DNA from 3 places in the Paenisporosarcina sp. P4_B8 genome. Region 1 is predicted to be linked to each of the others. Evidence: riboswitches for the same ligand, from Rfam matches in the RefSeq annotation. Region 1 holds a riboswitch; each other region holds the start of a gene.
What was found. A riboswitch is a leader RNA that binds a small molecule or an ion and turns the genes downstream of it on or off. The one in region 1 is predicted to bind S-adenosylmethionine.
Positions count from the first base shown of each region.

Region 2: it holds a riboswitch for S-adenosylmethionine, as region 1 does, so the genes downstream of both, AC1DSK_RS10795 (2,3-diketo-5-methylthiopentyl-1-phosphate enolase) here and AC1DSK_RS00675 (O-acetylhomoserine aminocarboxypropyltransferase/cysteine synthase family protein) in region 1, are expected to answer to the same signal.
Region 3: it holds a riboswitch for S-adenosylmethionine, as region 1 does, so the genes downstream of both, metK (methionine adenosyltransferase) here and AC1DSK_RS00675 (O-acetylhomoserine aminocarboxypropyltransferase/cysteine synthase family protein) in region 1, are expected to answer to the same signal.

Region 1 is NZ_JBFUHX010000001.1:128,624-136,234, reverse strand. It holds gene AC1DSK_RS00695 (CpaE/TadZ family protein) at 1-775, opposite strand, end outside; gene AC1DSK_RS00690 (CpaB family protein) at 799-1,593, opposite strand; gene AC1DSK_RS00685 (homoserine dehydrogenase) at 2,055-3,041, opposite strand; gene metX (homoserine O-acetyltransferase MetX) at 3,014-4,069, opposite strand; gene AC1DSK_RS00675 (O-acetylhomoserine aminocarboxypropyltransferase/cysteine synthase family protein) at 4,086-5,375, opposite strand; SAM riboswitch class I at 5,493-5,610, opposite strand; gene AC1DSK_RS00670 (glycerol-3-phosphate acyltransferase) at 5,750-6,400, shown strand; gene pepT (peptidase T) at 6,589-7,611, shown strand, end outside.
Region 2 is NZ_JBFUHX010000010.1:33,260-40,870, reverse strand. It holds gene AC1DSK_RS10830 (alpha/beta fold hydrolase) at 139-930, shown strand; gene AC1DSK_RS10825 (TVP38/TMEM64 family protein) at 973-1,641, opposite strand; gene AC1DSK_RS10820 (plasmid pRiA4b ORF-3 family protein) at 1,866-2,519, shown strand; gene AC1DSK_RS10815 (YjcZ family sporulation protein) at 2,626-2,724, shown strand; gene AC1DSK_RS10810 (cupin domain-containing protein) at 2,982-3,512, opposite strand; gene AC1DSK_RS10805 (methylthioribulose 1-phosphate dehydratase) at 3,515-4,144, opposite strand; gene AC1DSK_RS10800 (2-hydroxy-3-keto-5-methylthiopentenyl-1-phosphate phosphatase) at 4,141-4,800, opposite strand; gene AC1DSK_RS10795 (2,3-diketo-5-methylthiopentyl-1-phosphate enolase) at 4,797-6,011, opposite strand; SAM riboswitch class I at 6,084-6,188, opposite strand; gene AC1DSK_RS10790 (DMT family transporter) at 6,341-6,655, opposite strand; gene AC1DSK_RS10785 (DMT family transporter) at 6,655-6,990, opposite strand; guanidine-I (ykkC/yxkD leader) riboswitch at 7,049-7,152, opposite strand; gene AC1DSK_RS10780 (hypothetical protein) at 7,322-7,528, shown strand.
Region 3 is NZ_JBFUHX010000013.1:10,652-18,262, forward strand. It holds gene AC1DSK_RS12640 (Dps family protein) at 1-145, shown strand, start outside; gene AC1DSK_RS12645 (transposase) at 253-555, shown strand; gene AC1DSK_RS12650 (NUDIX domain-containing protein) at 603-1,115, shown strand; gene AC1DSK_RS12655 (alpha/beta hydrolase family protein) at 1,054-1,839, shown strand; gene AC1DSK_RS12660 (hypothetical protein) at 1,843-2,292, shown strand; gene AC1DSK_RS12665 (hypothetical protein) at 2,310-2,750, shown strand; gene pckA (phosphoenolpyruvate carboxykinase (ATP)) at 2,791-4,377, opposite strand; SAM riboswitch class I at 4,575-4,698, shown strand; gene metK (methionine adenosyltransferase) at 4,899-6,095, shown strand; gene AC1DSK_RS12680 (gamma carbonic anhydrase) at 6,332-6,850, opposite strand; gene AC1DSK_RS12685 (alpha/beta hydrolase) at 6,954-7,611, shown strand, end outside.

The sequences.
Region 1 (7,611 bases):
ACACGTAATCAAATGAACGTCGGCATGTACGAATCAATTTGGCAATAAACTCTTCATCAATTGATTCTGCAATTTCCGCGTCACAAGGGCTAATGAGAATTTCCAGCTTGGAATCTTCCTGCGTTTCCGATACATTCCGGATATGACTTTCATTTAATTCCTCAACTACTGGCATTAAGTCGGCTAGCGAACGGTTAGATTCAATAGAAAAGACGTTTTCGATTCCACCGTACTGAGTGTTCAAATCGATCAAAATCACTTCCGCCGTTGACTCAAGCTTTAAAGTTTGAGCAACTGAAGAAGCAATCAATGTACGGCCACTTCCACCTTTTCCACTATAGAAAGAAAAGATCTTCCCCCGATTCCTCCCATAGGTTACAGCGGCTTCTTCCATCGAATTCTTCTTAATTTCATAGTTTTTTACGATTGTCGGGAATCGGCTGGCAAATAAACTGGCTTCATCAGGGAATACGAAGAACTCATCCGCTCCTGAACGAATGATTGAACGGAGCAATGAAAAGTCAGATTCATTGGCCACAAACAATAGCAGACATGCCGGGTTAACCATTCGAATCGATTGAACCAATTCCACAGAAGCCTCTGTTTCAAATTGAGAAACAATCACAATATCTCGCGTTTCCCGATTCATTTCACGAATGGCTTCTGGATAATTAACCGTAGTTACGCTTTTTGAAAAACTTTCAGCGATTATTTTTAGTTGCGCCGTGCTTTGCTCCCCTTCACTAACAATCAAAATATTTATATTTGATTCCATCTTGTCAGCCTCTCTTCTTTACCTTACTGTCCGCTGCCTGAAGTCGTTCCTGCTGCTTTCGGTGTTTCTTTTTTTGTATTATCCTTTGGTTGTGTAGGTGCAGGCTTCGTTGCTGGTGGAGTTGCTGGTTTAGCTTCCGACTTTGGCTGTGCGGCTGCATCCTCCTGCGCTGCTTGTTCTTCAGTTTCTTCTAGAGGCAGGCTATTTTGACCAACATTAGCTTTTAATATTCGAATATGATCAGCATAATTTTGCATATGTATTAGTTTAGGTGCTTGTTCAGCTGTCACTTCGACTGAAATCCCTCTCATGCCATCTTTATTACCTAACGCCCATCTTACTACCACATCTTTCATGAACATGGTCGTTTTGCGGTCGCCATTATTATCAGTCGATACAACAATATCCACTCGATCTAGAGTTTCGATTACTTGGTCAAATTGAATTTTTTCTGAGCTATTTAAGCTGACCAACCGATTATTTTCATTTTGAAGTGTTGTAGCTGGTTTGATCATGCTTTTGGTGATGATATCCCCTTCCTTGAGAGGCAGGACGGAAACTTGGTACTGCAGTTCTTCGAACGATGTGATATGAGAATCTTTAACTACAAACTTATTTGGAATTTCCATAACGGTTACTTGGTCTTCCTGAATTACTTCTCGAGAAAGAATCTCTCCATTTGCCACATAAATTTTTGTCATTGCTCCTAATTCGGAATTTAAGTCTTTAACTTTCTGAAGGACCATATACCCAGTGGCGGCCGCTAAAATAAAGGCCAAAATAAAGAATACAGCCGCACGCCTTTTTGCCTCTAACATTCATTAATCCCTCTTTTCAAAATGGTTTCTTTTTTACTTATTTAGGTATAATCCTTCATTGAATACCTCAAAGGTCATATATTATTTACCACTTCCTGACCTCTAATGTCAAAGTTGGATAATATTCCCATCTTATTTTCATAGTTCCCTTGCACCATGTAAATTAACCCATTTCACGATATTTATTTTTACCTAATCACCAAAACGTTGATATAATGCGATTCGTTAAATTTGATATAATTTTAAATCACAACTTTTTTACCTTCAATAAACCTTTTTTTTACAATTAAAGGGTATAATGAATCTTTATTTTTTCCATGTAATCCCAATAACCTCGGATTCAAGATACTTAAAATCAAGTGTTTTTAATGTATTCCTTCTATATAATAAGTGCGTTATTTTCCCCAATAGAAAAACCGCTTCATTTCTCCATTTGGAGAGAATGTAGCGGTTCGATTTTCTTATATGGTGACTAAAATTTGAGTCTGTTTGCCGATAATTTCTGCATAATCTTTCACCATGGCACTTGCAGTCGGGAATTTACCTGCTCCCGGGCCCACTAAAGTTAAAGTTCCCATGTAATCCGTTTCAAGCGCAATTGCGTTATTTACTCCCTCAATTGCATACAAAGGATGCTCTGGACCTACCAATCTTGGACCAACACTTGCATGTAAGGATCCATCTACCTTTTCGACAATTTCTGCCACATGTCTGAATCGCAAACCTTCCCTTGCAGCCGCCAGTACTTGTTCAAGAGTGATATCTGCTATTCCTTCAATCGATACATCATCCCACTTTGGTTGTTTACCGAATGCTAAATTACTCAATATCATAAGCTTTCGAAATGCGTCTTGACCTGAAATGTCATTGAAAGGATCTGCCTCTGCATACCCCAGTAGCTTTGCTTCCTCCAAAGCATCCTGAAACCAGCTTTCTTGTACCCTCATTTGAGTTAAGATGTAATTCGAGGTTCCATTTAATATCCCTTGAATTCTTTGAACCTGATTTACTAGAAGAATATTTTTCAAAGTTGAAATTATGGGAACACCGCCAGCTGTAGTTGCTTCATATCCCACATGGACACCTTGCCTATTTGCCAGTTCTTGTAATTCCAAGCCACGCTTTGAGAACATGACTTTATTAGCCGTAATGACATGACAACCTTTTTGGATGGCCTTACATAAATAATCGTAAGCAGGATCTTCCCCCACAATGGCTTCAAAAACAATTTGAAGCTCTGGGATAGCTTCAATTTCATCAAAGTTGTCAGTGAACAATACGCCTGGAGCTGCCAAGCGGCTTTTTGTCTTATCTCTTATCAGAATTGCTTTGATGTCTATATCTAATCCAAGTGATTCTTTTAATTGATCCTTTTTCTCATTAAGTATTTGGTAAATACCTTGACCAACTGTGCCAAAACCTAAGATTGCTGCTTGAATCGTCGCCATGACTTTACCCCCAAGTGAACAGATAATATATCTCCCCATGTCTCAAATTCAGTCAGAAAGCCATCATGACCGAATCGTGTGTTGACCATGCAGAAATGATGATCAGGAACGAGATGCGCAAAAGAGCAAATGTCCTCAGGTGGATATAGTAAATCATATGTGAATGCTATGGTAATCACTTTTGCTTCAAATTGCTTTGCCGCAATTTCTATACCGCCTCTACCCCTTCCGATATCATGGGTATTCATTGCTCTTAACAAGGTAAGGTAGCTATTCGCATCAAAACGGTTAGCCAGTTTTACCCCTTGATATTTCATATAGGATTCGATTTCGAACAATCCATTGCTTCTGGTCTTTCTGGCAAAACGGTTCTTATGTAATTGTTCACTACGATAAGTGACCAGCCCCGCCATTCGAGCCGTTTCAAACCCCTTGATATCCGAGGAACAGGTATAGTTTCCATTGAGATAATTCGCATCCGTCTCAATTGCATGGATTCCAATGTAGTTAAAAGCAATACCTGTGTCACTTAGATAAGGGGTAACTGCTAAAGGAATAAGAATATCCATATCTTTTGGATAAAGTAATCCCCACTCCAGAACACGCATGCCACCAAGTGACCCACCAACTACCGCATGAAGCCGATTAATATCCAAAGCTAGTAATGCCTTTTTTTCCGCATGCACCATATCGCGAATTGTAATTGTCGGAAAGGATGATCGATATGGATTGCCTGTAGAGGGATTGATGGTCAACGGCCCCGTCGTACCCGAGCATCCTCCAAGGACATTCAGTGTAATAACTCGAAAAGAGTCGGTATCAATATTCTTTCCCGGTCCAATTAACCCGCTCCACCAGCCTGGTGTTTCCTTTGATCCAATGGCATATTGATTGCCAGTTAACGCATGACAAACCAAAACAACTGGTGCTTCTGGAGGACCAAGAGTTTCATATGAAAGTTCAACATGCTCAAGACATTCCCCAGACTCTAGTTGAAAATTCCCGATTGTCACACTTCCTGTTGCCATTAAATTCACCTCCACATTAAACCGTTACGACGGTGGCATGTTCTATTGCTTTCCCCAAATCGGCTACCAGGTCTTTCACAGATTCCAATCCTACTGATAGACGAATCAACTCTTCTGTTACACCCGATTGCTTCAACTCTTCACTGCTTAACTGTTGATGGGTTGTTGAAGCAGGATGGATAATGAGCGATTTTGCATCCCCTACATTAGCCACATGCGACCAGATTTGGACATGGTCGATAAGTTTTCGTCCTGCTTCTCGACCTCCTTTAATGCCAAAATTCACAATCGAGCCGTATCCATTCTTTAAGTACTTGTTTGCCAATTGATGAGATGGATGAGATTCGAAACCATTGAAACTTACCCATTCTACTGCCGGATGATTTGCTAAGTATTGTGCGACTTCAATTGCATTTTCATTATGTTTCGGTACGCGGAGATGCAATGTTTCAAGACCTTGCAAAAAAGCGAATGCATTATCCGGGCTTAGGCATGGACCGAAGTCACGCAGTAGCTGGACCCGCAGTTTAATCGCGAAAGCCACTTGTGGGACATCAATCCCGTAACGAAGGCCATGGTAGCTCGTATCCGGTTCCGTAAAGCCAGGAAACTTCTCGCTGTTCCAATCAAACTTACCTGCATCCACAACGACACCGCCAATTGACGTACCGTGTCCCCCAATCCATTTCGTAGCTGAATGAACGACTACATCCGCACCGAATTCAATAGGGTTGCTTCCGTATGGCGTTGCAAACGTATTATCGATAATCAACGGGATTCCGTTCTCGTGTGCAATGTCAGCTACAGCTTCTACGTCCAATACATGAAGGCTTGGGTTTCCTATGATTTCCCCGAAAATGGCTTTCGTTTTATCGGTAATGGCCCCGCGGAAATTCTCAGGATCGGTGGAATCAACAAACTTCACCGTGATTCCATACCGTGGAAGTGTATTAGCAAATAGATTGTAGGTCCCACCATACAAATTGCCAGCAGCGACGATTTCATCACCGGCTCCTGCTACATTCAGAATGGAGAAGGCTATCGCAGCCATGCCGCTCGATAGGGCTACCGCTGCTGTGCCACCTTCCAATAACGCGATTCGCTGTTCAAATACGTCCACAGTCGGGTTGCCGATGCGTGAATAAATGTGACCAGTTTCCTGCAAGGCGAATAAGTTTTGGGCATGTTCCGTATCTCTGAAAACAAAAGAAGTTGTTTTGTGGATTGGCACTGCACGGGAACCCGTGATTGGGTCCGGCTGCTGACCTCCGTGTAAAAGTAGAGTTTCCGGTTGAAGATTTGTCATTGTTTTCCCTCCTGGATTGTGTTTTAGATGGAAGCGTGGAGGCGAAAGAGGAGTTTTATGAACAGAAAAAAGCCCCGTCTTCGCTTAAGAAGAGGGGCTCACAAGTGCGTGTTCCTCCTCTTATCTTTCAGATCTCCACTAAAGAAATCTGTAGGAATTAGCACCTTTGCAAGTTAATCACTTGCCGGTTGCCGGGCATCGCAGGGCCTAGTCCCTCCGCCACTCTGGATAAGAGTATTTGATTCAGTTTTCCATCTTGAGAATCAGTATATGTTTAATATCCATAAATAGTCAAGAATTATTTATATAATTTTTTGAAACTTCTGCCAACACTTAAACGTTTAAAGAGTTAGTGAAAAAAAGGGGTTGGGAATATGAATCTTGCATTATGGGTGCTAATCACCTTACTATCAGGTTATTTAATTGGCTGTCTCCACGGTTCAAATGTGGCGCAACGGCTTTCTGGGGTGAATGTAAAGGAACAGGGAGTAAAGAATGCGGGGGCATCCAATGCCACTATTGTATTAGGCTGGAAATACGGGGCACTCGTCGCATTTATTGATATTGGTAAAGGAATACTTGCTATCGTCCTTTTGCGTCTTATATTCGAATCAACTGATCTTTCCTTGGAGTATCAATGGGTCCTATTATTTCTTGTGGGGGCATCTGTCGTAATAGGTCACAATTATCCATTTCAGATGCATTTTGATGGTGGTAAAGGAACGGCATCTGTTATTGGAGTGATGTTAGTACTGGATTGGAGAATCGGATTGGTTGGACTTATCTTGCTGATTGTCGTTTCATTGGTGACAGATTACTTATTAATCGGTGTACTGTTCTTATATATTACATATATCATTTTAGCCTTTTTGATTACAGAAAGTACTATGCCAATTGTCATAACCACCGCACTCTTCTTACTCGCATTATGGAAGCATCGCGAGAATATACACCGTTTGAGATCCGGGATGGAACCACGAGTTTCTTCGGTTATCAAAAAGAAAAAAGTGACTCACTCCAATTAATTGGGGAATCTATTTTTTATTCCGAATTTACTAAAAAGTCGTTAAAATTTCATTCGGCCAGAACAATCATTATTCCGTGAACCGAATGAAAGTGCTAAACTGAGGTAAGGGGTAAAGACTACTGGCCCGCATCATGTCGGTCAATATCTGCCCAACTCCGAACCAACTTTTCTAAGGGAGATGAAACCATGCAAGAAACATTAATCGAACGCCTTGTACGTTATGCCAAAATTGATACACAATCAGATGCTGAAAGCACCACTTGTCCATCCACACCAGGTCAATGGGACTTATTGCACGAACTAGAAAAAGAATTGTCTTCAATCGGAATGGAAGACATTTCACTTGATGACAATGGTTATTTATTTGCCACTTTGCCTGCAAATTCAGAACGTGAATTGCCAACAATCGGCTTTTTAGCTCACGTCGACACAGCAACTGATTATACAGGTAAAAATGTAAACCCTCAGCGTATCGATTGCTATGAAGGTGGCGACATCCGATTAAACGAAGAAACCGTTATGTCTCCTGACGATTTCCCGGAGCTTAATAATTATATCGGGCACACTTTAATAACAACTGATGGCACGACTTTACTAGGTGCCGACAACAAAGCAGGAATTGCTGAAATTATGACAGCTATGGAGTTTCTAATTAATAATCCAGACATTAAACACGGCAAACTTCGTGTTGCCTTTACTCCAGATGAAGAAATTGGGCGTGGGCCACATAAATTTGATGTTGAAAAATTTGATGCCAAGTATGCTTATACAATGGATGGCGGACCTCTTGGAGAACTTCAATTTGAAAGTTTCAATGCAGCTGGTGCTAAAGTTATCACACGTGGGACAAGCGTTCATCCAGGTTCAGCTAAAAACAAAATGGTCAACGCTCTGACCATCGCCATGAAGTTCCAATCTTATATGCCTGCAGATGAAGTGCCTGAGAAGACTGAAGGATATGAAGGATTCATCCACTTGATGAATTTCAACGGGCATGTAGAAGAAGCCAAATTGTCTTATATCATACGTGACTTCGACCGTGAAAAATTCGAAGCGAAGAAAGTATTATTTGAAGAAGCTGCTTCAAAAATCAAAGCAGAATACGGATCAAATGCAATTTCGTATGAACTGCATGATCAATATTTCAACATGGGTGAAAAAATTGAGCCTGTAAAAGAAATTGTCGACATTGCACATGAAGCGATGACG
Region 2 (7,611 bases), on a different contig from region 1:
ACTCCGAGAGCGCTTTGTAGGCGCTCTCCCCTATTGTGGGAATCGCTTTGGTATTTTTGGACAAGCCCCGTTTCTGAGAATCAACAGAATAAGTAACACCTTAGCTGTTGTTTTCAGTCGAGTGCACGAGGGAACATTATGATTAGAGGTGATTGGATGGGAACATTTAAGAGTAATGGAACGAGTTTAACTTATGAAGAATATGGAACCGGTGAGCCTCTATTGTTACTGCATGGGTTAACCGGCAATCGCCATATGTTTGATGCGGAAGTAAAAGTATTCAAGAAGTATTTTAGAACAATCGTACTAGATGCACGTGGGCACGGGGACTCCGAGAAACCATCATCGTATACGCTAGATGATCATATCGGCGATGTACTTCGATTACTTGAACATTTAGGGATTGAAGAAACTTATTTGCTAGGTGTCTCAATGGGCAGCTATATTGCGCAAGGTGTAGCAATTGCTTCACCGGAACGTGTGAAGAAACTGATTTTAGTGGCAACGAAATCTCAAGGGAAAACATCTTCAATGGAAGCCTTGTTTGCCAAACATGCAAAAGAACTTGAAGGAATGGACTTTTCAGAGAAAGTAGCCAAAGTCTCTCCATATATTTTTCATGACCTCAAAGCTGTCGGTAAGTGGAGTCACTATGCTGCTGAAAAGGGTTCACCCCTGACCGCTAACGAGATTGAAGCTGCAAACGAAGCGTTAGAGGGCTTTGATTTCCGTGAGGATTTGTATCGTATAACAGCTGAAACATTGGTCATCAGTGGCGATCATGATGGATTGAATCCGCCTGAAGTGGGACGTGAAACAGCGAAATTGATTCCGAATGCCACGTTTGTGGAGTTCAATCAGTCAGGACATGCGCCTAATGTGGAACAACCCTTGCTGTTCTTGGATTTCGTACTCGAATTTTTAGATTAAAAATAAAACCCAGCTCACACTTTGTGAACTGGGTTAGTCTCTTTAGTTAGAGGGTTTCCGTTTTTTTCGAACAAGTTTGAACAAGTAGTATAACAAGATAGCACTCACTAAAATGACCCAAATCATGGCTTCATCAATTTCCTTTGATACTAGACCAGCGGGAATCAGTGCCAGGATGAAAAAATAAATAAAATTCCCGATGGTCGTGGCAAGAATAAACGGCCAAAACCGAACCGTGCTCAATCCTCCCAATATATTGACCAAACTAGTCGGGACTAAAGGGAAAATCCGCGCTTGGAATACATAAGCAAATCCATTCGCTTCTATTTGTACAAGTAAACCTGGTTTGAATTTTTCAATCAATCTTTTTTGAAACAAGAAGCGGACGGCACAGAAGACGAAGACTGCGGCGATTACACTGGAAATCCAGCTCCATAAAAAACCATCAAAAAATCCAAACAACGTAATGTTGATGGTAATTACTAAAAGTAAAGGAAACACAGTAAACGAATTTTGGAGAATCATAATGATCAGCATAAATATATATGCATAAAGCAGATTATCATCCAAAAAATCTTGAATGCCTTCGACATCACGATTTACGAGAAGAGTAATGATCTGACGATTTAATAGTAAAAAAATGAGCAGCAACAATAAGCCACCCCAAACCAACCAGTTTTTATTCGTGAATTTGTTGATCGCTTCTTTCATTCGTCACCCACTCGTATCTTCCTATCGAAATAATTTTATTGTGTAATAAATTAATTTTCTTCTATCATACCATGTTTCTTAAAATTGATAGAAATGGGAACTGTAAATATTTCCAGCTAACGCCGTTTTTTAATAGCGATGAGTCCTCACCAATACTCTCCAGAAAACCATAATATATGCTTCTGTGGTATGATGGGGAAAAATTCTAAAGTAGAGGTGATATCTTGAAAGCGTATCAATTTCTTGTCACGCTAAATTATGTAAAACCGAAAGTATGGCGCCGCTTTATCGTACCTGAAACGCTCGATTTTTATGATTTACATTCGATTATCCAAACCTCTGTCGGATGGACAAATAGTCACTTATTTAATTTCTCCATCGACGATTCCAAGAACGATAAAACGATTCAATTGGTCGGCGATGAAGAATCGGTTTCAGAAAACTTCGGCATGGCCCAATACTATATGAAAAACCCGCCAGAAGAAGGATCGTATGAATTTAGAATGTATCAACGGTTTATCCGTACTCAGCTATTACTCGCACGCGATGTGGATTTGACCAAATACGTCCATGACTCTCCCGTATTTCGCTACATGTATGACTTTGGAGACAGCTGGGACCACGAAGTGGTGCTCGAACAAGTAGTGGATGATTACGCGTATAATTATCCGCAGCTGCTCGAAGGCAAAGGTACTTGCCCACCTGAAGATGTGGGAGGTCCGCCTGGATATGACGAATTCAAGCGCGTCATGAAAGACAAAGATGACCCTGAACACGCGGGGATTAAAGCATGGGCAGAAGGTCAAGGGTATCAAAAGTTCAACTTAGCCAAAGTAAATGCCGTCTTGAAAGAAGAATGGTGTGGCCAAATAAAATAAAGTGAAGCAAGAAACAATCTTGTGTAGTGAACCGTGATTTTTTCCCGAGTCAGTGCCAAAGATGAGCATATGCTAAAGCATCCTTTCTAAAAAGGTGGTGTAAGGCATGGGATACGAATGCTGCAATACTAGCGGTTCTACGTTCACGTTGATTGTTGTTCTCTTCATCTTGTTAATTATTGTCGGTGCAAGTTGTCTATATTAATTTATAGAAATTAATCCTCACATCCGACTATGACGCACGACTCTTTCTTCCCCCATCGTGTGTAATAAGTACAAAAAACCTGACTCCTTACGGGATGTCAGGTTTTATTGTGTGTCTGGAAAGGATGATTTGTCCGTGTCCAGGCGAATGGACAAAAACCATTGCTGACTGGTCAAAAACTTCGGCTGACCGGATGAAAATCAACCTTGACTGGTCACAGACCTTTATCAAGTGGTCAAAAAGTAATCAACCTCTAATTAAGCGACTGTTTCCTTCTCGTAAATCGGTACCCAGCCTTCTGTCGTGACAAAAATGCGCACCGCTACGACTTTGCGGTCTTCCATCAGCGTAAAGTAGTGGCGTACATTTTCAGGTACAGAGATTAAGTCTCCCGGTTGCAACTCGACATCAAAGAACTCTCCGTCTTCCGATTGAATGACGAAAATGCCGTGACCGCTGACGATGAAACGTACTTCATCGTCTTCATGATGATGCTCCTGTTGGAAATTTTTCAACAGTTGTTCCAAGTTAGGCGTTGATTCAGAGAGTGAAATCACATCCGCTTGCTGGTAGTTGCGTCGCTCGGAAATGTCAGCAATTTCGATTCCGAATGCGGATAGAATCTGTTGTTTTTCTTCATCTGTTAGATTGAATTTTTCACGAAGTCCGGTTGGAAGCTTCTCGATGTCCCACTTTTCGTAAATAACTTCATTGCTGTTCAAAAAGTCGATGACTGCTTGCTCTTCTTCAATGCGTTCGTTGTTTGCGTGTTTGCGAATGTATGCCATTTTTAATAACTCCCCACTACATGTTTTATAGTTGCGATTTTCACTTGGTACGAGAATAAAAATTCCCATGCTTCCAAATATTTTTTCGCTTCGAAAGCGTCTTTGCCCCACACCGTGATGCCGTGATTTTGAATCAGGATTGCTCCCATGTCCCCTGTTACATAACGATCAAATTGTTCAGCAAGTGTCGGGATATGCGCGACATTTGGAATGATCGGAATGCTGACTTTGGCATCTTGTTCCCAGGAACCGAGTGCTTTAATAATTTCATTTCCGGTGAAATCGATATGTGTTTCATGTTTATACAGTTCCGTGATGACATTGTTGTCAATCGTGTGCACATGAAGGACACACCCGGCATTTGTTTTGTTATAAATCTTAGCGTGGAGCAACGTTTCGGCCGATGGCTTTGACGTCGTTTCCTCCAACTTTTCACCAGCTGCATCAACTAGTAAAAAGTCATGATCCGTGAATTTCCGTTTGTCCTTACCGGATGCTGTAACGAGGAATGTAACCGGTTCATTCGTTACCTTAATCGATAAATTACCACTCGTGCCGTAGAACCAATCGCGGTCTGCGAGTTCTTTTTTTATGGCCGAAAGCTCGGTCCAACGGGAAAAGTAATTGCTCATGTGCGTACCTCCAATTGCTTTAAAATGTGAATCACGTCTGTAAATGTTTCAAATGGCTCAAAAGGAATATCGAGTTCTTCGCACTTTTCGATGAGGAAGTCCCGCGCTATGACTTTGTCTGCCAGTTTGGCCGCTTGCAGATCGGTAATGGAATCACCGATGACGATTTTGTAAGTGTTGTCGTCACTCAGTTTGCGAATGATGGATGGTTTACAACAACCACAGCCATTCGAGCAATGTTCATCGCATGAATGAGGCCAGTTGATTGTGATGGTTTCTCCAGAAAAATCTGCCACGTTGCAGTAAATACGGTCGTCTTCTATATGTTCCTTCACGAGTGGCTTAACAAAGAAATCAATGCCACCAGATACAATAAAGAGTGGAATCTTCTGTGCTTTCGTATAGGCCACAAAATCCTCAAATCCTTCTCGAATTTGTGCCTGTTCCAATACATATTGGGTAATTTCATCTTTTTGGTCGGTTGATAACAAGTTGAAAAGTTGTGTCACGCCTTGTTGAATGGTTATTTGTTGGTCGAGAATCTGGTCTTTAATCGGCTCCCACTCAGGTGGTGCGAATTTTTTCATGATGGCCATAATGTTATCTTTCGTGGTAATCGTGCCATCAAAATCACAAAATATAACGGGTGGTGTCATCGTACTTTGTCACCCCACAATTCCAGTGCTTGTTGCAGTTCTGCATTTGTTTGCGCAGCCTCTGATAAGGTCTTCCTTGATAGCATTGCATCAACCGCTTGCCTGAATGCTTTGCCCCCCGCCGCAGAACCTGCCGGATGTCCGTGCACCCCGCCACCTGCATTGATGACGGAATCAATACCAAAGTCTTCAATCAGTTGCGGCACCATGCCCGGATGAATTCCGGCTGAAGGCACTGGCAAAGAGGTCTTTATCAAACCAGGAACCTGGAGTGCATCTGCAATTTTTAGTGTTTCTGATTTTTCCAAGGCCACACTGCCATATGGTGAGGGAAATAACGAGAAATCCGCCCCGGCAAGTCGCAATAATTTACCCAGTACGAGGTGGTTTGAGAGACCATACTTTCGGGATGGAGTGAATGCTCCCGAAACAGCTGGGTGTGCCATAATCGGAATCGCAATTTCTGGATCTTCAGCTAAACTTTGCAGTGTATCCAATCCGTATGCATAAACATTAAACAGCAACATATCTGCCCCTAGCTCTGTCGCATGTCTTGCTTTGTCTCTTAAGTCGAATGTACGTCCTGTCAAATTCACTGCGTAACGTGTGCGGTGACCTGTCTCCGAGAAAACATGCTCGAGTACTTCACGTCCTTTTACAATCCGTTGTTCAAAAGGCGTCGACTCGTTTTCGAATAAAATTTCATCATCTTTCACAAAATCCAGACCACCGCGTGCTTGGTGTTCCAGTTGTGTCAGTAAAAAGTCCAAATCTTTCCCGAGTATGCCTTTAAAGATACTCATGACAAATGGTCGTTCTTGCACGCCTGTCAGTTGTCGGATTCCTTCTGTGCCGAATTTCGGACCTGGAAAGTGGCCCGTTAATTCCGGACTGAACTCCAAATCAATTAATTTGATTTCCCCGTCCAGTGATAACTTGCCAAAAGTCGTCGTTAAAATGGCTGGCAAATCAGGACTGAAATTCGCCTTGGGGTATGCAATGCGAATAATTCCTTTCGTTCTGCTTTCTAATTGACTATTTTCTTTTTGGACAGATACAACGCGTCCCTTATGTTTCTTCAGTTGCTGTTGTTCCAGTTGCGGTAAGTCGGTCCATGATCCGACCGTCAAGCCAAGTGCGATGCCTTCTGCTTTTTTTTCTAAATTTCCTTCTATGCTATGGACTAAATAAGTCGCGATTACTTCACTCAATGTCTTCACCTCTTTAGGGAAAATAAAAAACCTCTTCACAAAAAAGAAGAGGTTAGTAGTTGAACTAACATCCTCTTATCTGTCAGCTACTGCTGCAAGAATTAGCACCGTGCCTACTCGCGTAAGTCGGTTGCCGGGTTTCATAGGGCTAGTCCCTCCACCTGCTCTTGATAAGAAAAATGTAGATATGATATTTTTTAAAATCTAAATTGGATTATGACAGGGTGCAAAATACTTGTCAACATAATTTTCTAATAAATTCAAATATACTGCTTTTTATACGTGTGATAAAGCTATGCTATGTTTGCCGGGAAATAGATATGACAGTCCTAAGAAATAAATTTCAAACCGACAGCCGCTCCTAACACCATGGCAATAAACAGCATGCGCAGCCATGTTTTAGGCTCCCCGTATAAAATCATGCCTAAAATCGCTCCACCTGAAGCACCAATACCTGTCCACACTGCGTATGCCGTACCCATCGGAAGGGTTTCCATGGCGAGTGCAAGGAACAGGAAGCTTGCCAAAAAGCTTGCGAACAATCCGCTAATGGACTTCCAATTGCGACTTTTATGCACTTGACTGATCATCGCCACACCTGTCATTTCAAACAATCCAGCAATGACTAAGAATATCCACGCCATTAGGATTCCACCTCTTCCTGTTCTTTTGTCACCAGCTTAAGCCCGACAACCCCAATTAACAGAAGTGCAATCAAGGCAATTTTTGCGATACTAAATGATTCCCCGAAAAAGAGGATATCCGCAATCACTGTCCCAGCTGTACCAAGTCCGACAAACACTGCATACACGGTTCCAACAGGAAGTGTTTTCCCTGCCATAATCATTAAATAGAAACTCACCGAAATAGCAATTGCCGTGCCCAACCATGTCCAGATATCATCCGCATGCTTGAGACCAATTACCCAAAATACCTCAAAAAATGCTGCTATGAAGACTTTCATCCATTCTTTATTCATGAAAACATACTCCTTTTCCAAATCAAAATAAGCCCGAGAGATAAACGTATCATACGTCATCTCCCAGGCTTTTATCCTTCCGTGTATCCTTGCGTGTGTGCAAAGCGTTTTCTCTCGGACCAGACCAAACCGGTTGTTTGCGGAACCCTAGAAAACTTGGCCGCCATTGTGAAAATGGCGCTTTATGAATTTATTAATTCCATGGCTAGAATAAACTATATTTTACAGAGAGTCAAACGATGCGCTCGCTTTAAAGAAACAGTTGTAACAATTGGAAGTAAATGTAATACTTAATGATAATATATTTGGTTGTTGCGGAAGGAGAACCACAATGAAAACCTTCAAAAATAAGATCATTATTTTGATCATGTCCATCGTCATTTTCGTCATTTTTTATCAGTTACTTGGTTTTTTTGCAGGTAATCTACTTCCTATCTCTCCGCTTGGTACGATGATTGGATTGATTATTCTTTTTCTTCTCATCCCGATTTCGTATCTGTCAGCGTATGGAGTGGTAAAAGTTATTAAAGATATGTAAATTCCCGTATAAAGGATTTTTAAACAAGAAAAAACTCTCCATAAGAAATGAGAGTATTAAAGAGAATCCATTTATTTATATAT
Region 3 (7,611 bases), on a different contig from region 1:
AATTATGAAATCATTGAAAAAAGGGATGGACGAAGCTGCAAAAGATGAAGACGATATGACAGAAGATGTATTGAATGCAGTGTATCAATCGATTGAAAAACATCAATGGATGTTAAATGCTTTTTTAGGCGATACAAACAAATAAGCATTTCCAGCAAATTCCTTATGGGAATTTGCTTTTTTCAATTCTCCTATCGTTTGCATGCATGAAATATATCCATAATGCCATGCTAGAAAAAAGGGGTTGAAAAAATGTCAAAAGTATATGTTTCGGTCGCTCATCACCGATACTATTTCCATCCTGAGGATTCGCCATGGGAATATGAGATTGAAGCCGAGCCCGAAGTTTTAACCGTACTAGATCAATTATTTGATCAAAAGGAATCCTTTGAATGGAAAGGTTTTTGGAGAGCTCAAACGCCTTATGTCCCTTACCATCTAGACCCAGAAAATGATGGTGTCGATTTGCGATTGAAAAAGTTATACGCTGTCATTCATGAGTACGGAAATGAAGAAGCAAAACAACAAATAGAAACATTGCCTTATTATAGTTGAATGCTGTGCATGCCTTCGCTACACTATTTGAAAGGAGTGTAGCAGGCATGTTTTCTTTTGTAGATCAGCATGGGTTAAAAGTTACGTTATCATTTGAACCAAATGCCTTTTTAATTCCTACCACACATGTACTCGTGCTAGCGAACAGGCAGAACCAGTGGTTGCTAACAAAACATCCACAAAGAGGGATTGAATTTCCCGGTGGAAAAGTAGAATCAGGCGAGACGTTAGAACAAGCAGCAAAACGGGAAGTATTTGAAGAAACAGGCGCACAACTTTCAAATTTAATATGGTTTGCAGAATATATGGTGCATGAGCGTAAGCCTTTTTGTAAGGCGGTTTTCCGTGCAACAGTTGATTCAATTGAAAACAATAGTGAACGATTTGAGACTGAGGGACCTGTATGGATGACGATACAGGAGTTTTTCAAATCAACTAATCTTAGTTTTCATATGACAGATGACGGAATGCGAAAAATGTTGGAACAGGTGATGTTAGATGAAAGTAGACGGAACAATTGTACACAGACTTCCGTATCCAAGTCCAAATCCACAAGTTAAATTAACGGAAATTGTCTATTGGTCATGTGGATTCAGGGTAAAAGGGTTACTCGCGGAGCCACGCAAAGAAGGCAAGTATGAGGGAATCCTCTATTTACGTGGAGGTATTCAAAACATTGGTATGGTTCGATCTGCTCGAATTGCTCAGTTTGCCACACAAGGATTCGTGGTGTTTGCCCCTTATTATCGTGGGAACAGAGGCGGCGAAGGTAGAGATGAATTTGCTGGGGAAGATCGGTTTGACGCTACCAATGGAGTAGAAGTATTAAGACAGTTTATTTCAGTGAACCGTATTCATTTGTTTGCATTTTCTCGTGGAGGAATTATGGCTTTATGGACGGCTGTTCTGCGTTCAGATATTACATCGGTTGTCACCTGGTCAGGTGTGTCAGACATGGTTCTCACCTATGAGGAACGTGAAGACATGCGTAGAATGATGAAGCGGGTGATTGGTGGTAATCCTACGAATGCACCTGAGGCATATGAACTTCGTCAACCACTCAAACATGTCAGTGCTATTGATGCCAAAATTCTAATTATCCATGGACGAAAAGATGGGAATGTCGGAATTGAACATGCCTTACGTCTCGAAAAAGCACTCATCGATGGAAATAAAAATTTTGAGACTTGGTATTTTAAAGATTACACACATTATTTCCCTTCGAAAACCAATAGACAAACTGTCAGAGATTTAACGGACTGGATGAAACGACAAGGGGATTAATATATGAAACATATCCGAATTCATTTAAAGACTAGCAGTACTGCTAACAAAACCTCTGTCCCTAATGATACGTCATATTGGAAAAAGCTTTGGGATTCATATACGAGTGAATATGCTTCAGTGGAAATTCTATGTTGGCAGGAAGAAGTGCATGATATTGAGGAATTGACCAGACTCTCTGCACATTCTGTGAATCAAGGACTTGTAAAATCGTTTACAATTACATTGGACGAAGAAAACTGTAACTATTTACGTAATCATTCGATTGATGCAGACGGTGGTTTAAAATGGTTCACTATATTCTTTTATAAAGAAGATATTCAAATGCTTGAGATAGCACAATATGGTTCAGAAATTGTATTATATGGAGTAAATGAGAAAGAAGCGGAAGAATTTGAAGCGCTATTCCCTGAAATCGAGAACGCGGAATACTTCAAAGAACACCTCATGTAAGCAGAGGAGGGTGAGGCATGGGAAATTTACATATAATATACGACTCTTTATTACTAACCAGTGAAACCAACAAGCTTAGGAAGAGTATTAGCTATTGGTTTCCGTTAATGAATGAGGTACTTCCAGTGTTTACAGAAGTCGAAGTGCATTGTCGTGAAGATGAAAAAGAAGCAATTCTTAAGATTAAACCTTTCGCTCATACCATTCGATATGGAAGTGGATTGGTCATTTTTACAATGCCTCTAAATCAGAAGCTAAAAGACTTGCTGCTGTATGGGGTAAATGAAGGACATACCAGGATTCCCTGGTATACATTAGTATTCAAGAGAAATGGTGCACATATTTGTACTGTTAAATATCACGGATCTGAATTGTTTTTCTACCAGATAACGAAAGAGGATGCTAAAGAGATAGAATCTTACTTTCCCGAAGAGACAGTTTTTGAATATACGAAGTAAAAAAATGGCCTGCACATGAAGTGCAAGCCATTTTTTTATTCTAGATAATCGGACCGCCTTTAGAAATAATCTCTTCAGACACTGATCCGAATTTAATGAAGTTTTCACGGAATCGATTAGCCAGTTCTTGAGCTTTGTTATCGTATGCTGCTGGATCCGCCCATGCATCGCGTGGGTTTAATACGTCAGACGGTACGCCAGGTACTTCTTTAGGAATAGCTAAACCGAATGCTGAACCTTTATCCATTTCAACATTATCTAATTTGCCTTCCAATGCAGCACGAACCATCGCACGTGTATAAGAAAGTTTCATACGGCTACCAACGCCATATTCGCCACCAGTCCAGCCAGTATTTACAAGGAAGACTTGTGCATCATGCTCATCGATTTTGTTCCCTAACATTTCTGCATATACAGTTGCAGGAAGGGGAAGGAATGGAGAACCGAAACAAGTTGAGAATGTTGCTTGTGGAGATGTAATTCCACGCTCTGTACCAGCAAGCTTCGATGTAAATCCGCTTAAGAAGTGATACATCGCTTGTTCTTTCGTCAACTTACTGATTGGAGGTAATACCCCAAACGCATCTGCAGTTAAGAAAATGATGGTTTTTGGATGACCCGCTACAGAAGGATCAACAATATTGTCGATTGCTTGTAATGGGTAAGCAGCACGCGTATTTTCAGTTAACGAAACATTTTCGTAGTCGGGTATACGCGTTTCAGGATCCAATACCACGTTTTCCAATACAGAACCAAAACGGATTGCATCGAAAATTTGTGGTTCATTTTCACGTGTTAAGTTAATTGCTTTTGCGTAACAGCCGCCTTCAATATTGAATACGCCGTTATCTGACCAGCCATGCTCATCATCGCCGATTAATTTACGATCTGCATCAGCAGATAATGTTGTTTTTCCTGTTCCGGACAATCCGAAGAACAAAGCAACATCGCCTTTTTCACCAACGTTTGCAGAACAGTGCATCGGTAGTATGCCTTGCTCAGGAAGCAAGTAGTTCATAATGGAGAAAATTGATTTTTTCATTTCACCGGCATACTCAGTACCACCGATTAAAATGATGCGTTTTTCCATTGACACAATGATAAACGTTTCGGAACCTGTACCATCGATTGCAGGATCTGCTTTGAAAGTCGGAGCATAAACGATTGTGAATTGTGCTTCATGCGATGCCAACTCATCTTTAGTCGGACGAATGAATAATTGGTGTGCAAAAAGGTTATGCCAAGCATATTCATTGATTACTTGCAATGAAAGGCGAGATTCTTTATCCGCACCGGCAAAGCCATTAAAGACAAATAACTCTTCTTTTGTTTTTAAATAGTTCACAACTTTTTTATATAAAGAGTTGAAAATTTCAGATGATATTGGTTGGTTTACTGAGCCCCAATCAATCTTGTCTTTCGAGCTATCTTCCACAACAACATATTTGTCTTTAGGAGAACGTCCTGTATATTTTCCTGTCACTACTTTTACAGCTCCAGTTGGTGTTAAGACAGCTTCTCCACGTAATGTTGCTTTCTCCACAAGTTGTGGGACTGAAAGTTGCACATGCACGTTTTGGCCATTTAACAAGTCGTTCAGCTCGTTCATCGTGTTCACTGAATTCATGTATATGTACCTTCCTTTATCGTATATTACCCTTATATCGGGTTAACCTTGATTCGAAAATTAGTATAACACATTACGCTTAATAATCTACACTAATAGCCTAATTAATTATATCTGATTTTCGAACATTTATATAGAACGAAAAAAATATTTGACAAGGCTTCATTAGTTTATTATGATGTAAAACTGAACGGATACTCTTATCCCGAGCTGGTTGAGGGGTCAGGCCCTATGAAACCCGGCAACCTGCAATTATGAACCAAGTAGTAATTGGCAAAGGTGCTGAACCTGAAACAAGGTGAATTCCTTGGATGATAAGAGTGAAAGGTGCCTATACATGAATACCTTTCCTCATGTATTTTACGTGAGAGAGGGTTTTTTTTATGACATCTCCCTTTATCCTCGTGTGCAGAAGCCCGAAAAGGCGGAAGGTTTTATTCAACTGAATAAGCTGGACATGGGAAATGAGTACCGTTTGAATTTTCCGAGAGCAATCTCGAAGGATATAGGAGGAATATTAAATGACAACTCGTCGTCTATTTACATCAGAATCAGTAACAGAAGGGCATCCGGATAAGATTTGTGATCAAATCTCAGACGCAATTTTAGATGCTATTTTAACTGAAGATCCAAATGCACGTGTTGCGTGTGAAACCACTGTAACAACAGGTTTAGTGCTTGTTGCCGGTGAAATCACAACATCTGCATACGTGGATATTCAAAAAGTGGTACGTGAAACAGTTCGTGAAATCGGCTACACACGTGCAAAGTATGGTTTTGACTCAGAGACTTCTGCAGTATTGACTGCAATCGATGAGCAATCTGCTGATATCGCAATGGGTGTTGACAGAGCACTGGAAGCACGTGAAGGTTCGATGACAGATTCAGACATCGAAGCAATCGGTGCAGGTGACCAAGGTTTAATGTTCGGTTTTGCTTGTAATGAAACACCGGAATTAATGCCTCTTCCAATTAGTATGGCTCATAAGTTAGCTCGTCGTTTAGCATTAGTTCGTAAAGAAGAAATTCTTCCATACTTACGTCCAGATGGCAAAACACAAGTAACTGTAGAATATGATGAAAACAATAAACCGTTGCGTATTGACACAATCGTTATTTCTACTCAACATCACCCAGAAGTAACACTTGAGCAAATTCAACGTAACTTGAAAGAACATGTCATCAATCCTGTCGTTCCGGCAGAATTAATTGACGAAAATACAAAATACTTCATTAACCCAACTGGTCGCTTCGTAATTGGTGGACCACAAGGGGATGCTGGTTTAACTGGTCGCAAAATTATCGTTGATACTTACGGTGGATACGCTCGTCACGGTGGCGGCGCATTCTCTGGTAAGGACGCTACGAAAGTTGACCGTTCAGCAGCATATGCTGCACGCTATGTAGCGAAAAACATCGTAGCAGCAGGACTTGCTGACCGTTGCGAAGTTCAACTTGCATATGCAATCGGTGTTGCTCAACCAGTATCAATTGCAATCGATACTTTTGGTACAGGTACAGTAGAAGAATCGAAACTTGTTGAAATTGTTCGTGATTCATTCGACCTTCGCCCAGCTGGAATCATCAAAATGTTAGATCTACGTCGTCCAATTTACAAGCAAACAGCTGCTTATGGACACTTCGGTCGCACAGACTTGGATGTACCATGGGAGAAAACAGACAGAGCGGCTACTTTGAAAGAAAAAGCAGGCGTTTAAGAGTGAGAAGCCATTCCGGGGTATGACCTGGAATGGCTTTTTTGTTGGAAATTAGTGGGAGGAAGGGTTGAATCAGCTGTGAACCGCAATAAATCCAGTTGAAAGGGAACAAAGTGCATTCGTACAGGAAGAATCGAAGAGTGAACGGGAACAAATCAATTTGAACGGGAATAAATCTAAGAATGCTTTAACATATTAAAAGGACCGGGCTCAATTACCCGGTCCTTAATATCCGTTTACTTTTGTTTTTGCATTTCCTTATAAATCTGTCCTTTTTCAGCATATTCTCTCACAATACGTTCCATATCTAGTTTGTCTTCAGCGTTCAATTCACGAACCACTTTTGCCGGACGTCCCAATGCAAGCATACCTGGGGGAATTACTTTACCGGGAGGTACCAAGCTGCCTGCACCAATAAATGCACCTTCACCAATCTCTGCGCCATCCAGCACAATGGAACCCATGCCAACTAATGCTCCTTTTCGTACGGTACAGCTATGTAAAGTTACTTGGTGTCCGATGGTGACTTCATCTTCCAAAATTAATGGAGCGGCAGGGCTTTGATGAAGGCAACACAAATCTTGAATATTAACTTTTCGGCCGATTCGTGTCGCATTGACATCACCACGAATAATGGTATTAAACCAAATAGTGGACTCTGGACCGATTGTCACATCACCACTTATTGTGACATAATCAGCAATATAAACAGATGGGTCAATCATGGGTGTTTTATCATTAAATGGGTAAATCATTCTAAAACCTCGTTTCTTCTTGCCATATGCTTTCATTATACAAAAAAAGAGGAACTAAAAAAGGATGACTTCGTCGAATAAAGAAATAGAAGGAGCGATGATTATGTGGAAATGGGAAGCTGATGGACAGGCAAAAGCAGTCATCGCCATCGTACACAGCGCGTATGAACATCATCGTAGGTACGCCTGGTTAATAGAAGAATTCAGGAGTTCAGGATTTCATGTTGTAATGGGGGATCTGCCGGGGCACGGAGAATCGGCTCTCAATAAACAAGCACATGACGAGGATTTTCAATCGTATGGCACTTTTATCAATCACTTGATTGACGCTTCGCTTACATATAACTTACCCGTTTTTATTATGGGTCACGGGTTAGGTGCAACTTTACTCATGCAAGTGCTTCAGGAAAAATCAATTGAATGTGCAGGAATTATTCTGACATCTCCTTGGATGCATTTACATATTCATGCATCGAAACTTTCCAGTGCTTTAGCCAACATGGGGAAGCTTGCTGAAAACGTCAAGAGTACTCATGAAATAACCATTAAAAAACTGACAAGAAATTATGATGTTTATACGCAAGATAAAGACGATGAACTATATAACACGACCATTACTTTGAAGTGGTACAGGGAGTTGCAGCATTTGATGAAAGCAACAACCGCCAAACAAGAAAGCATTCAAAATGTTCCTATTTTGATGATGACTGCAGAGCGGGATAAAATTACGGATCCGACATTCGCAAAGAATTGGCTGCAAA